DNA from 3 places in the Xanthocytophaga flava genome. Region 1 is predicted to be linked to each of the others. Evidence: riboswitches for the same ligand, from Rfam matches in the RefSeq annotation. Region 1 holds a riboswitch; each other region holds the start of a gene.

Region 1 (3,217 bases):
CAATTATTCACCTGTCTGTAGTTGTATGAGTAGTAAAAAAGAAGGGAACCAGTACGATAAGATATTTAAGGAGAATTTAGAGTCTGTTACTCTGGCACTGATTGAGAAGGTGCTTCAGATTCAAGTGGCCTCTTACGAGAAAATGCCACAGGAACTACAACGCACAGTAGAAAGAAGGCCTGACCAATTGCTGAAAATTACCGACAAGCAAGGGTACACTTTCTTATTACAGCTTGAATTCCAACTGGTAGATGAAGCTGCTATGGTATATCGGATGCTGGAATACAGAGGTATGCTCTCCCGAAAATATGAATTGCCTGTTAAACAGTATGTAATCTTTCTTTCCGATCCGCAACCGAAGATGCCGACTCATATTGAAGAACCCGATCTTTCCTATGCGTTTCGGTTAGTTCAGTTTTCGACCATTGACTATAAGTTGTTTCTCTCTTCTGAAAAAGGAGATGAGGTCGTATTTGCTATATTGGGTAAGTTTGGCGATACTCATCCGGAAGAGGCAGTTGCTCTTATTGTAGAACGCATAAACCAGACTTCGACAAGCAAAAGTGAACTGCAACGTCACTTGCAACAATTACGTATATTAGCTAACTTGCGTAAACTAACACCTTTTATAGAAATCATGATTGACTCGATTACTCCATACATCAAAAAAGACGATGATTTCCTTTTTAGAGAAGGAAAACTGGAAGGAAAACTGGAAGGAAAGCTGGAAGGAAAGCGAGAAGCCATTCTAAAATTGCTGAAGGACGGAGTATTGACCACTCCGCAACTGGCTTCTTATTTTGATGTGACAGAAGAATTTGTAGAAGAGTTGCGGAAGACTCTCACTAAGTGAGCTGTTTTTTATTCACAAAAATATCGTTGGTCTGGACATTGGTTCAGACCTCTTTTATTTATACTATTTGCTACAGAAATACACTGCTTGAACGGTCACAAAGAAGTATATTAGTCAACCTGAAATCTAGGAAATATATAAATACATAATCTCTACAGAAAAAGTAGGGATATAATTTGGAAATCAAAAATTAGTCTCTACATTTGCATCATCTTACTAATTAAGCACCACCAATTAATTAGTTAATTTATACAGAGGAAGGGAGAGAACAGGCTCGCAGAACTTCCAGCAACTTTCTGACCACCGGAAACAGTGCTACTTCCTGACCTTATTGGTAAAGATAAATTAACAAGACGATGAAACAACTCCTATTCTCAGCATTTGTGAGACGTCTGTTGCACACAACAGGGATGTACTATTTCTTAGTTGAGCCTATGGATTATATCATAGCAAGCCACTATGAAGATAGTGAGTGTTGTTGACAGAAATTTCTATCTGCCATTAGTTATAATCACAAACGTATACTGCCTGCTTTGTCGAGCTGCCTTTTTTGGTAGAGTGGAAATATCATGTCTTTACAATAGAAAATAAGTAACCAATCAACAACTACCTATAACCAATGCTTCCAGAACCCCTGGATTGAGAGATATTCAGGGCTACTGCAAGTTTTATCTTTTGATTTACCACTAAACCAACAGTAATTATGAAACGTATTTCCTTTTTATTCCTTGCTATTATCGCTTCTGCTTTAGTATCCTTTATCGGAAAAGAAATTTCTAAGGGAGAAACAACGCTGAAAGTAGATACACAAGCCAGTAAGCTGGTTTGGACAGGCAAAAAATTTACTGGCCAGCATACAGGCAACATTGCATTGACCAGTGGCAATCTGATTGTAACAGATGGCAAGCTGAAAGGTGGAACTTTTGAAATTGATACTCGAACAATTACTGTTACCGATATTACAGATAGTGAACAAAACGCCAAACTGGTAAAACATTTAAAAGGTGATGACTTTTTTGGCGTAGAGAAATTTCCAAAAGCTACTCTGACAATCACTTCTGCTACCCCAAAGGGAGGAGATGCCTACGACCTTTCCGGGAAACTGACCATCAAAGGTGTAACTAACACAGTTAACTTCCCAGCTGTAGTGAAGATTGAAAAAGACAAAGCTACCGCAACTGCCAAAATAGTAGTAAACCGTACTAAATATGATATTAAGTATGGCTCTAAGTCTTTCTTCCCCAACATTGGAGACAAGTTTATCTACGATGATTTTGAACTGGATGTAAACATTGTTGCTGCCGGACAATCTACTGCTACTGCAAAAGCGAAATAAAACAGCTTTTAGCCTCTAAAGTAAAGTGTAAAAGTATAATTATAGTTAAAGTGTGAATGTAAGAAAGGGAATTAACCAATCTGATTTGACTTTGGGTATGGGCTTTGCCATTGCCTGCCCAAAGTCCAATCTTTCATACCTGTCACTAAAGTACAGCAACCATACAACTCTATACAGTATTGATGAAATTTTACTTCTTACTAGTTCTGCTGGTTTCCTCTGCCGTATTGGCTCAGCGTGTGAGACAGGAAGAGCATCATGCTCATTCGGGTGGAGGAGATCATAATCATCTGGCACATATACAAGCTTATCGACAGGAAACTGTATATGTTCATAATCTTCCTGCCCCGCATTTACTCAAAGGAGTTGGATCTTCTAATCTCAAAATAAAAACCTCTTCTGCACAGGCACAGGCTTATTTTAGTCAAGGGGTTGCTTTATTGCACTGCTTCTGGGATTTTGAGGCCTATCGTGCATTTAAAGAAGCTATTCGGCTTGATTCTGCCGCTCTGATGCCTTACTGGGGTTTGTACAGTGCCATCGGTGCTATTGAAGGAGATGACTTTACAGCCGATAAATTATTGGCTATTCAACAATTGAAAAAGCTAAAAGAAACAGCTTCTGAACATGAGAAGCTATATGCGGATGCAATATTGGCAAGAGATGAAGAACAAGATGGAAGTAAGAAAGAATACCAAAAGAAGCTGGAACTGATCATTCACAAATATCCGCAAGATATAGATGCCAAGTTGTTTCTGGCATTAAGCAAAATGGGAGGGTACGATGCGGCTATGAATCCACGTGAAGGACAGCTATATGCTGAATACCTGTTGCGTGATCTGCTGAAAAATTACCCTGACAATGCGGCTGCTCATCACTACTGGATACATCTGATGGAAAACTGCTGTCCGGAACAGGCGCTGGAGAGTTCTGTCAAGTTACCCACTTTGGCACCTGCCTCAGGACATATGGTGCATATGCCAGGGCATGTGTATTATAAGTTGGGTGACTACAAAAAAGCGTATGAT
Region 2 (3,217 bases), on a different contig from region 1:
TTTATCCGGAAATAATAAGGGTTCAGGTATGATACCTGAACCCTTATTATTACTTTCCACTTATTTTTATTGAATTCATAACCTCTTTCGCAATAGGTTGCCAGTGTTCTCTTACCTGCACAGGGCAATTAAAGGCCATAACATTCACCTTATTACGAATTGTTGTGTACACAATATAAGAATATTGGCGTGTAATCCCCTTATTAGCTGAATTAGGATCTTCATCACGCAATTCTGCGGTGTATTCTAAAACGATGAAGTCCCTTTCATTAATCTGGACAACTCCTTCCTGAATAAAATCGACTTTAGTAAAGTTAGACCGGATTCCCGATTTAAAAAAGTCTTTCAGCATTGCCAGATCCTGTTGCCTTCCAGGTGTAGTTGTTTGATTAAAAGAGAAATCAGCTACCCGGTCAGCACTTGAAAAACTAGCAGTTGGCTTTCTTGATACAAAATATTTGGCTGCTATTTCATCATCTGTCATTGGATGAAAATCTTCAGGCAGCGAAACCGTAATTTGGTCAGTTAACTTTGTCTTCTTTAATTTAGGAATACCCTGAAAGCCTACTCCCCAAACTGTTAAAACGAATAAAAAAATCTTAAGTTGAAATCCCATAGCATTTTAAAATAGTAATGAACACAAAATAAGTGCAAAATCTGATCCCATATCAGTTTTTAAGTTCTAATTGGGAAATGTTTTTTTAAAACCTGAACCATCCTCAAAACTCATAAGGTTAATCAATGATTTTGCCATAGTTGAAGGTTTCATAAACAAATTTTGCAAATCTAAAAAACGCTTTCTACTTTTGTAACCCTGCAAGTCAATTACCCTCAACAAGTAATTGGTTTATACAGAAGACGGGAGAGAATAGGCTCGAAGAACGTCTGGCAACCTACCCACAATGGCAAGGTGCTAAATCCTACCTAAGCTGATTAGGAAATATAAATCAAAAAATCATGCTTCTTAAAAGATTATTTTCACGCCATTTGTGCATGACTGTGTTATCGCAACATTGTCTTCCAGTATCTTTTCGTGTATTGAGTTTCTTTCCTTTCCGAATGCGCTACAGTTTGCTTTCAATGCAAAAAAGCAACGAAATCGTATTACTCTACTAGTTTCATATACTTTAAGGAGATTTATTTTGGAATTGCTTTTAAAAAAGCCTTATTTACAAGAATCCAAATTTCAATCTTATTTAAAAACCTCAAACACACCTAGTTATGTCTCAATTACGTTTCGAAACCTTACAACTGCATGCCGGTCAGGAAGTTGATCCAACTACACAATCACGTGCAGTACCTCTTTACCAAACCACTTCTTACCAATTCAAAGATTCAACCCATGGTGCAAATCTGTTTGCCTTAAAAGAGTTTGGCAACATTTATACACGCATCATGAACCCTACACAGGATGTTTTTGAGAAGCGAATTGCAGCATTAGAGGGCGGAGTGGCAGCATTGGCTGTAGCGTCAGGACATGCAGCGCAATTTATTGCATTAAATAACATTCTCAATGTTGGCGACAACTTTGTCACTTCTCCATTTTTGTATGGAGGAAGCTGGAATCAATTTAAAGTTTCTTTTAAAAGGCTTGGCGTAGAAGCTCGCTTTGCGAAAGACAATGAACCAGCCAGCTTCGAACAATTAATCGATGAAAAAACTAAGGCTATTTATCTGGAAACGATTGGAAATCCTGGTTTGAATGTAGCAGACTTCGATGCCATTGCAGCCTTAGCCAAAAAGTATGATCTACCTGTAATTGTTGACAATACATTTGGTATTGGCGGTTATCTTTTCCGTCCATTGGAACATGGAGCCCATGTTGTTGTAGAATCAGCGACCAAATGGATTGGAGGACACGGTACCAGTATTGGCGGGGTAATTATTGATGGAGGTAATTACAATTGGGGTAATGGAAAATATCCGCAGTTTACAGAACCATCAGAAGGTTATCATGGATTAAAGTTCTGGGATATTTTCGGAGAAGGTAATCCTATTGGACTTCCTAATATCGCCTTCATTATCCGTTGCCGGGTAGAAGGTTTACGGGATTGGGGTCCGGCCATTAGTCCGTTTAACTCATTCTTATTCCTGCAAGGATTAGAAACTCTTTCTTTACGTGCAGATCGTCATGTGGAGAATGCACTGAAACTGGCTCAATGGCTGGAAGCACATGATCAGGTAGAAAGTGTAAACTATCCTGGTCTGCCAAGCAGCCCACATTATACACTGGCTCAGAAATATCTGAAACGTGGAGCAGGAGCCATTCTGACGTTCAACATCAAAGGAGGCAAAGATGAAGCTGAGAAGTTTGTTAACAGCTTAAAGCTAACTAGCCATTTGGCCAATGTAGGAGATGCCAAGACGCTTATTATCCATCCAGCCTCAACTACTCATTCTCAATTGAATGAAACAGAACAACGCAGTGCTGGTGTAGAGCCTACATTACTGCGGGTGTCAGTAGGCTTGGAACATATTGAAGATATTAAAGCCGATTTTGAACAGGCATTTGTTAAAATTCACGAAGATAGCGCAGTATTAAATTAATATAAAAGGGTTTCATGGCTAAAATAACTAGCCATGAAACCAATCTTTTCATCCCTAATTATGAATTGAATTTGAATCTTTTACAATTCAGTTACGAACAAGAATTTACATTAGAGTCTGGAGAAACTTTAGCACGGTTCAATCTGGTGTATGGAACATCCGGCACACTAAATGAAACAAAAGATAATGTAGTCTGGGTTTGTCATGCATTGACAGGAAATGCAAGTGCAGATGACTGGTGGTCAGGAATGATTGGAGAAGGTAAATTCTACAATCCTGATGAGCATTTTATTATATGTGCTAACATCCTTGGTTCACATTATGGATCAACAGGGCCATTTTCATGGAATAACAAAACCGATGATCGGTACTATCACGACTTTCCGTTTGTGACTATCCGGGATATGGTCAATGCCATGGAACTACTTCGTATTCACTTAGGCATTACAAAGATCCACACCTGTATTGGCGGCTCACTTGGTGGGCAACAAGCTATGGAATGGGCAATTCTGCAGCCTACTCTCATTGACAACCTGATTCTGATAGCCACCAATGCCTACCATTCGGCATGGGGAATAGCTTTCAATGAGTCACAACGTATGGCAATCGAAACAGATCCAACCTGGAAAGAAAAACGTCCAGATGCAGGTATCCAGGGAATGAAAACAGC
Region 3 (3,217 bases), on a different contig from region 1:
AGTGCACAATTAAGTCCTACTGAAAGCAATGGCAGATGTGATACAGAGGTTAAGAATGCTTCCGTTGTCTGTCCGGATAGGGTACGTCCGGAGGCATCTGTGATGGTTCCGGAAACCATGATAGGCAAAGGCTGCTTGTCTTTGTTATTGACAAAGAATAAATCAATGGCAAATAAAGCCGCTTTGGCATTAAGCGTATCAAAAATGGTTTCTACCAATAGTATATCCGCTCCACCATCAACAAGTCCGCGTACCTGCTCATAATAAGCGTCAACCAGTTGATCAAACGTAATGGCACGATAACCAGGATTGTTAACATCTGGCGATAAAGATGCAGTACGGTTAGTTGGGCCCATAGCACCTGCTACAAAGCGAGGCTTTTCAGGGTATTTTGCATTAAATTCTATTACCGCTTCTTTTGCTACCTTCGCTGACTCATAGTTCAATTCATATACCAGATCTTCCATATGGTAGTCTGCCATCGCGATAGAAGTACCTGAAAAGGTATTGGTTTCAATGATATCTGCACCTGCTTCCAGATATTTGGTATGGATTTCCTTAATGATTGCTGGTTGTGTAATAGATAACAAGTCATTGTTACCTTTCAAATCATGGGGGAAATCCTTAAAGCGTTCTCCTCTGTAGTCTTCTTCTGTCAGATGATATCGTTGAATCATGGTTCCCATGGCTCCATCAAGTATCAGGATACGTTGCTTGAGAATATCGCGAATGTCAGTCATGTAGGTATAGCTATGTGTTAATGTCGATGTATGGTATATATTCTTAGTATAGTAGATGAAAATTATTTCTTATGCAGGAATCCAATTGTTCCGAACCTGCCACTTTCCATTAGTTGTTCTTTTTCTGCTTTAGAAAGGTGTTTAATTTTGGGTCCGAAGTTAAGGGTATTGATACTGATTGTCCGACGCCAGTCTTCTGTTTTGAGTTTGTTACGATTCAGATTTTCACTGACAATAGTGTAAAAGGCAGACATATAACTCTTAAAGTTGTAAATCTCATAGGGTGCGAGCCCTTTCTGTTGAGTGTCATAGGTTATTTGCTCTTCTCTATCCAGACGCAAACCAAGTGTTTCCGGATTGAATACATAGGTATCTGAAGAAAGTTCAGGTTGTGGCCTGTATAAATACTTGTTCTGGTCAAAAAGGTCAATAGGATAATTAGCTAAAATACCTCCATCTACCATTACATTTACCTTCTGACCAGGCGCAGGTTTTGCTATAGTATTACCAAGAGAATCTATAAACATGGCTTTAAAATACAGAGGTATCGACATAGAAATACGAACTGCATCTGATACTTTCATGGCTGGATAGGTTTCGTATGACAACACTTCGACCTTTTGTTGGGTAAGATTGGTGCCTGTGACATATAAATCCCTCATACCGTTTGGGCCTGCCATAGTATGCAGTTGGCCCAGTGTAATATTGTCAAGTCCTGTTTTGGCCTTTAGTTGTTCTTCCAGCCATTTTGTAAACTTTTCACCCCTGTACCAGCCATAATATTTAACAAGTCTGTTGCTACCACCTATGAATACGAAACGGCCATCGTTCATTTTTTTTACAGGCATGGCATAAATTAGTTGTTTGATTTCATCTGCCGAATATCCTACAGCCAGAAGTGCGGCCTGTATAGCTCCCGCTGATGTGCCACCTACCCGGATAACAGAATCCAGCATACCCCTCCGTTCCAGTTCCTGAATAGCACCACTATAGGCTATACCCCGAATACCGCCTCCTTCCATTACCAGATTTCGATAAACGGCTGTGGCCTGGCCAAAGCATTGACCAGTTGCATAATATGCAAAGAATAGGAAAAAGAGATATCTCATTCCAGTTGTTTTTAGAGCCTATACGTATGCGGTTCCAGAGAGGAGGATCATTTGATGGGTTGCAAATGAGGCTTCTTCCTTATCTTTCCCCAGAAAATAGTTTGTTCTGGGGTGGAAAGTAGCACCTTTTTTTACGTTTCAGAGATGCAATTCTGGTAGTAGTAAGATATCTGAAACGAAAAACGGTTGCCAAGACATCATTGGGTCCATTCCCTCCGTCTTTCTGGATAAGCATTTGTGTACAAAGGTATATAATTAAAAGGAAGATAAAAAATAGATACATAGTGATTCAGTTTCATAAAATAATTCATAGTATACACAGGAATAAGAACTATCTATGGGAATGTATCTAAAACAAAGGTGTTATTTTTGTTTTGATAGATGGCAAAGAATAGTGTGGATACATATTGTTAAATCTTAAACATTCTTCAGATTTTTTACTTATGAAATTAGGTGCCATTGATATAGGGTCAAATGCTGCCCGTATGCAAATTAGTCTGGTATTACATGATGGAGATAAAGTATCTTTTAAACAGGTAGAGTACATCCGGTTTCCACTCCAATTGGGAAAGGATGTTTTTCATTCTGGCGTAATTGGTCCTCAGCGTGAAGCAAATCTGACCAAGTTTATACATGCCTGTAAGTTGTTGTTTGAATTGCATGAAGTAGACCAGTTTCGTCTTTGTGCTACATCGGCTATGCGTGAAGCAGAAAACGGACCAGATATTGTGAAGCGGATACAAGAAAAACTGAATATGCGTATTCAAGTTATCACAGGGAATCAGGAGGCTGAGCTGGTTAACAATGTAGTAGTACGTGAATTGGATGCAGCTACTTATGTGCACATTGATGTAGGAGGAGGGAGTACTGAATTGAATGTATATGTAAATCAGAAAAAAATTGCAGCTCGGTCTTTTAAAATTGGCTCGGTACGATTACTCGAAGAGCCTAAAAAAGCTGCGCGCCAATGGAAGTCTATGAAAGAATGGCTAGAAGAAGAACTTACAGGGCTTTCAGATTCTGTCTATGCTGTAGGAACGGGAGGGAATATCAGCAAAATTTATGAGATGGCTAAGCTTTATCAGTTCACACAACAGAGCGTAAGTGGAATGGTAAGTCGGGACGATATTGAAACCATTCATGATTTTGTAATGCGACATTCTGTAGAAGATCGGATCAACAAACTACGTTTGAACCCTGATCGGGCGGATGTGATTGTACCTGCAGCAGAAATATATTTATATGTAATGCAGTGTGCCAATGCTGATCTGATCAAAGTGCCTGAAATAGGTCTGATTGATGGGATTATACAAGGCCTCTATGAGAAGGTAAAAAAAGTAAGGGTATAAAAGAGTAAAAGCTCGTTTG

What was found. Region 1 has a riboswitch for S-adenosylmethionine ahead of QNI15_RS32030 (YceI family protein). Riboswitches for the same ligand answer to the same signal wherever they lie in the genome.
Region 2: linked by a shared signal. The riboswitch ahead of QNI15_RS00530 (O-acetylhomoserine aminocarboxypropyltransferase/cysteine synthase family protein) and the one ahead of QNI15_RS32030 (YceI family protein) in region 1 are both predicted to bind S-adenosylmethionine.
Region 3: linked by a shared signal. The riboswitch ahead of QNI15_RS29255 (patatin-like phospholipase family protein) and the one ahead of QNI15_RS32030 (YceI family protein) in region 1 are both predicted to bind S-adenosylmethionine.

What each region holds. Positions count from the first base shown of each region.
Region 1 covers NZ_JASJOR010000033.1:30,651-33,867, forward strand. Annotated here, with positions in the region: gene QNI15_RS32025 (hypothetical protein) at 26-853, shown strand; SAM riboswitch class I at 1,098-1,200, shown strand; gene QNI15_RS32030 (YceI family protein) at 1,557-2,189, shown strand; gene QNI15_RS32035 (tetratricopeptide repeat protein) at 2,372-3,217, shown strand, end outside.
Region 2 covers NZ_JASJOR010000001.1:130,763-133,979, forward strand. Annotated here, with positions in the region: gene QNI15_RS00520 (L-threonylcarbamoyladenylate synthase) at 1-15, shown strand, start outside; gene QNI15_RS00525 (hypothetical protein) at 50-616, opposite strand; SAM riboswitch class I at 845-949, shown strand; gene QNI15_RS00530 (O-acetylhomoserine aminocarboxypropyltransferase/cysteine synthase family protein) at 1,222-2,547, shown strand; gene QNI15_RS00535 (homoserine O-acetyltransferase family protein) at 2,562-3,217, shown strand, end outside.
Region 3 covers NZ_JASJOR010000026.1:113,937-117,153, forward strand. Annotated here, with positions in the region: gene metH (methionine synthase) at 1-740, opposite strand, end outside; gene QNI15_RS29255 (patatin-like phospholipase family protein) at 803-1,849, opposite strand; SAM riboswitch class I at 1,926-2,083, opposite strand; gene QNI15_RS29260 (Ppx/GppA phosphatase family protein) at 2,293-3,198, shown strand.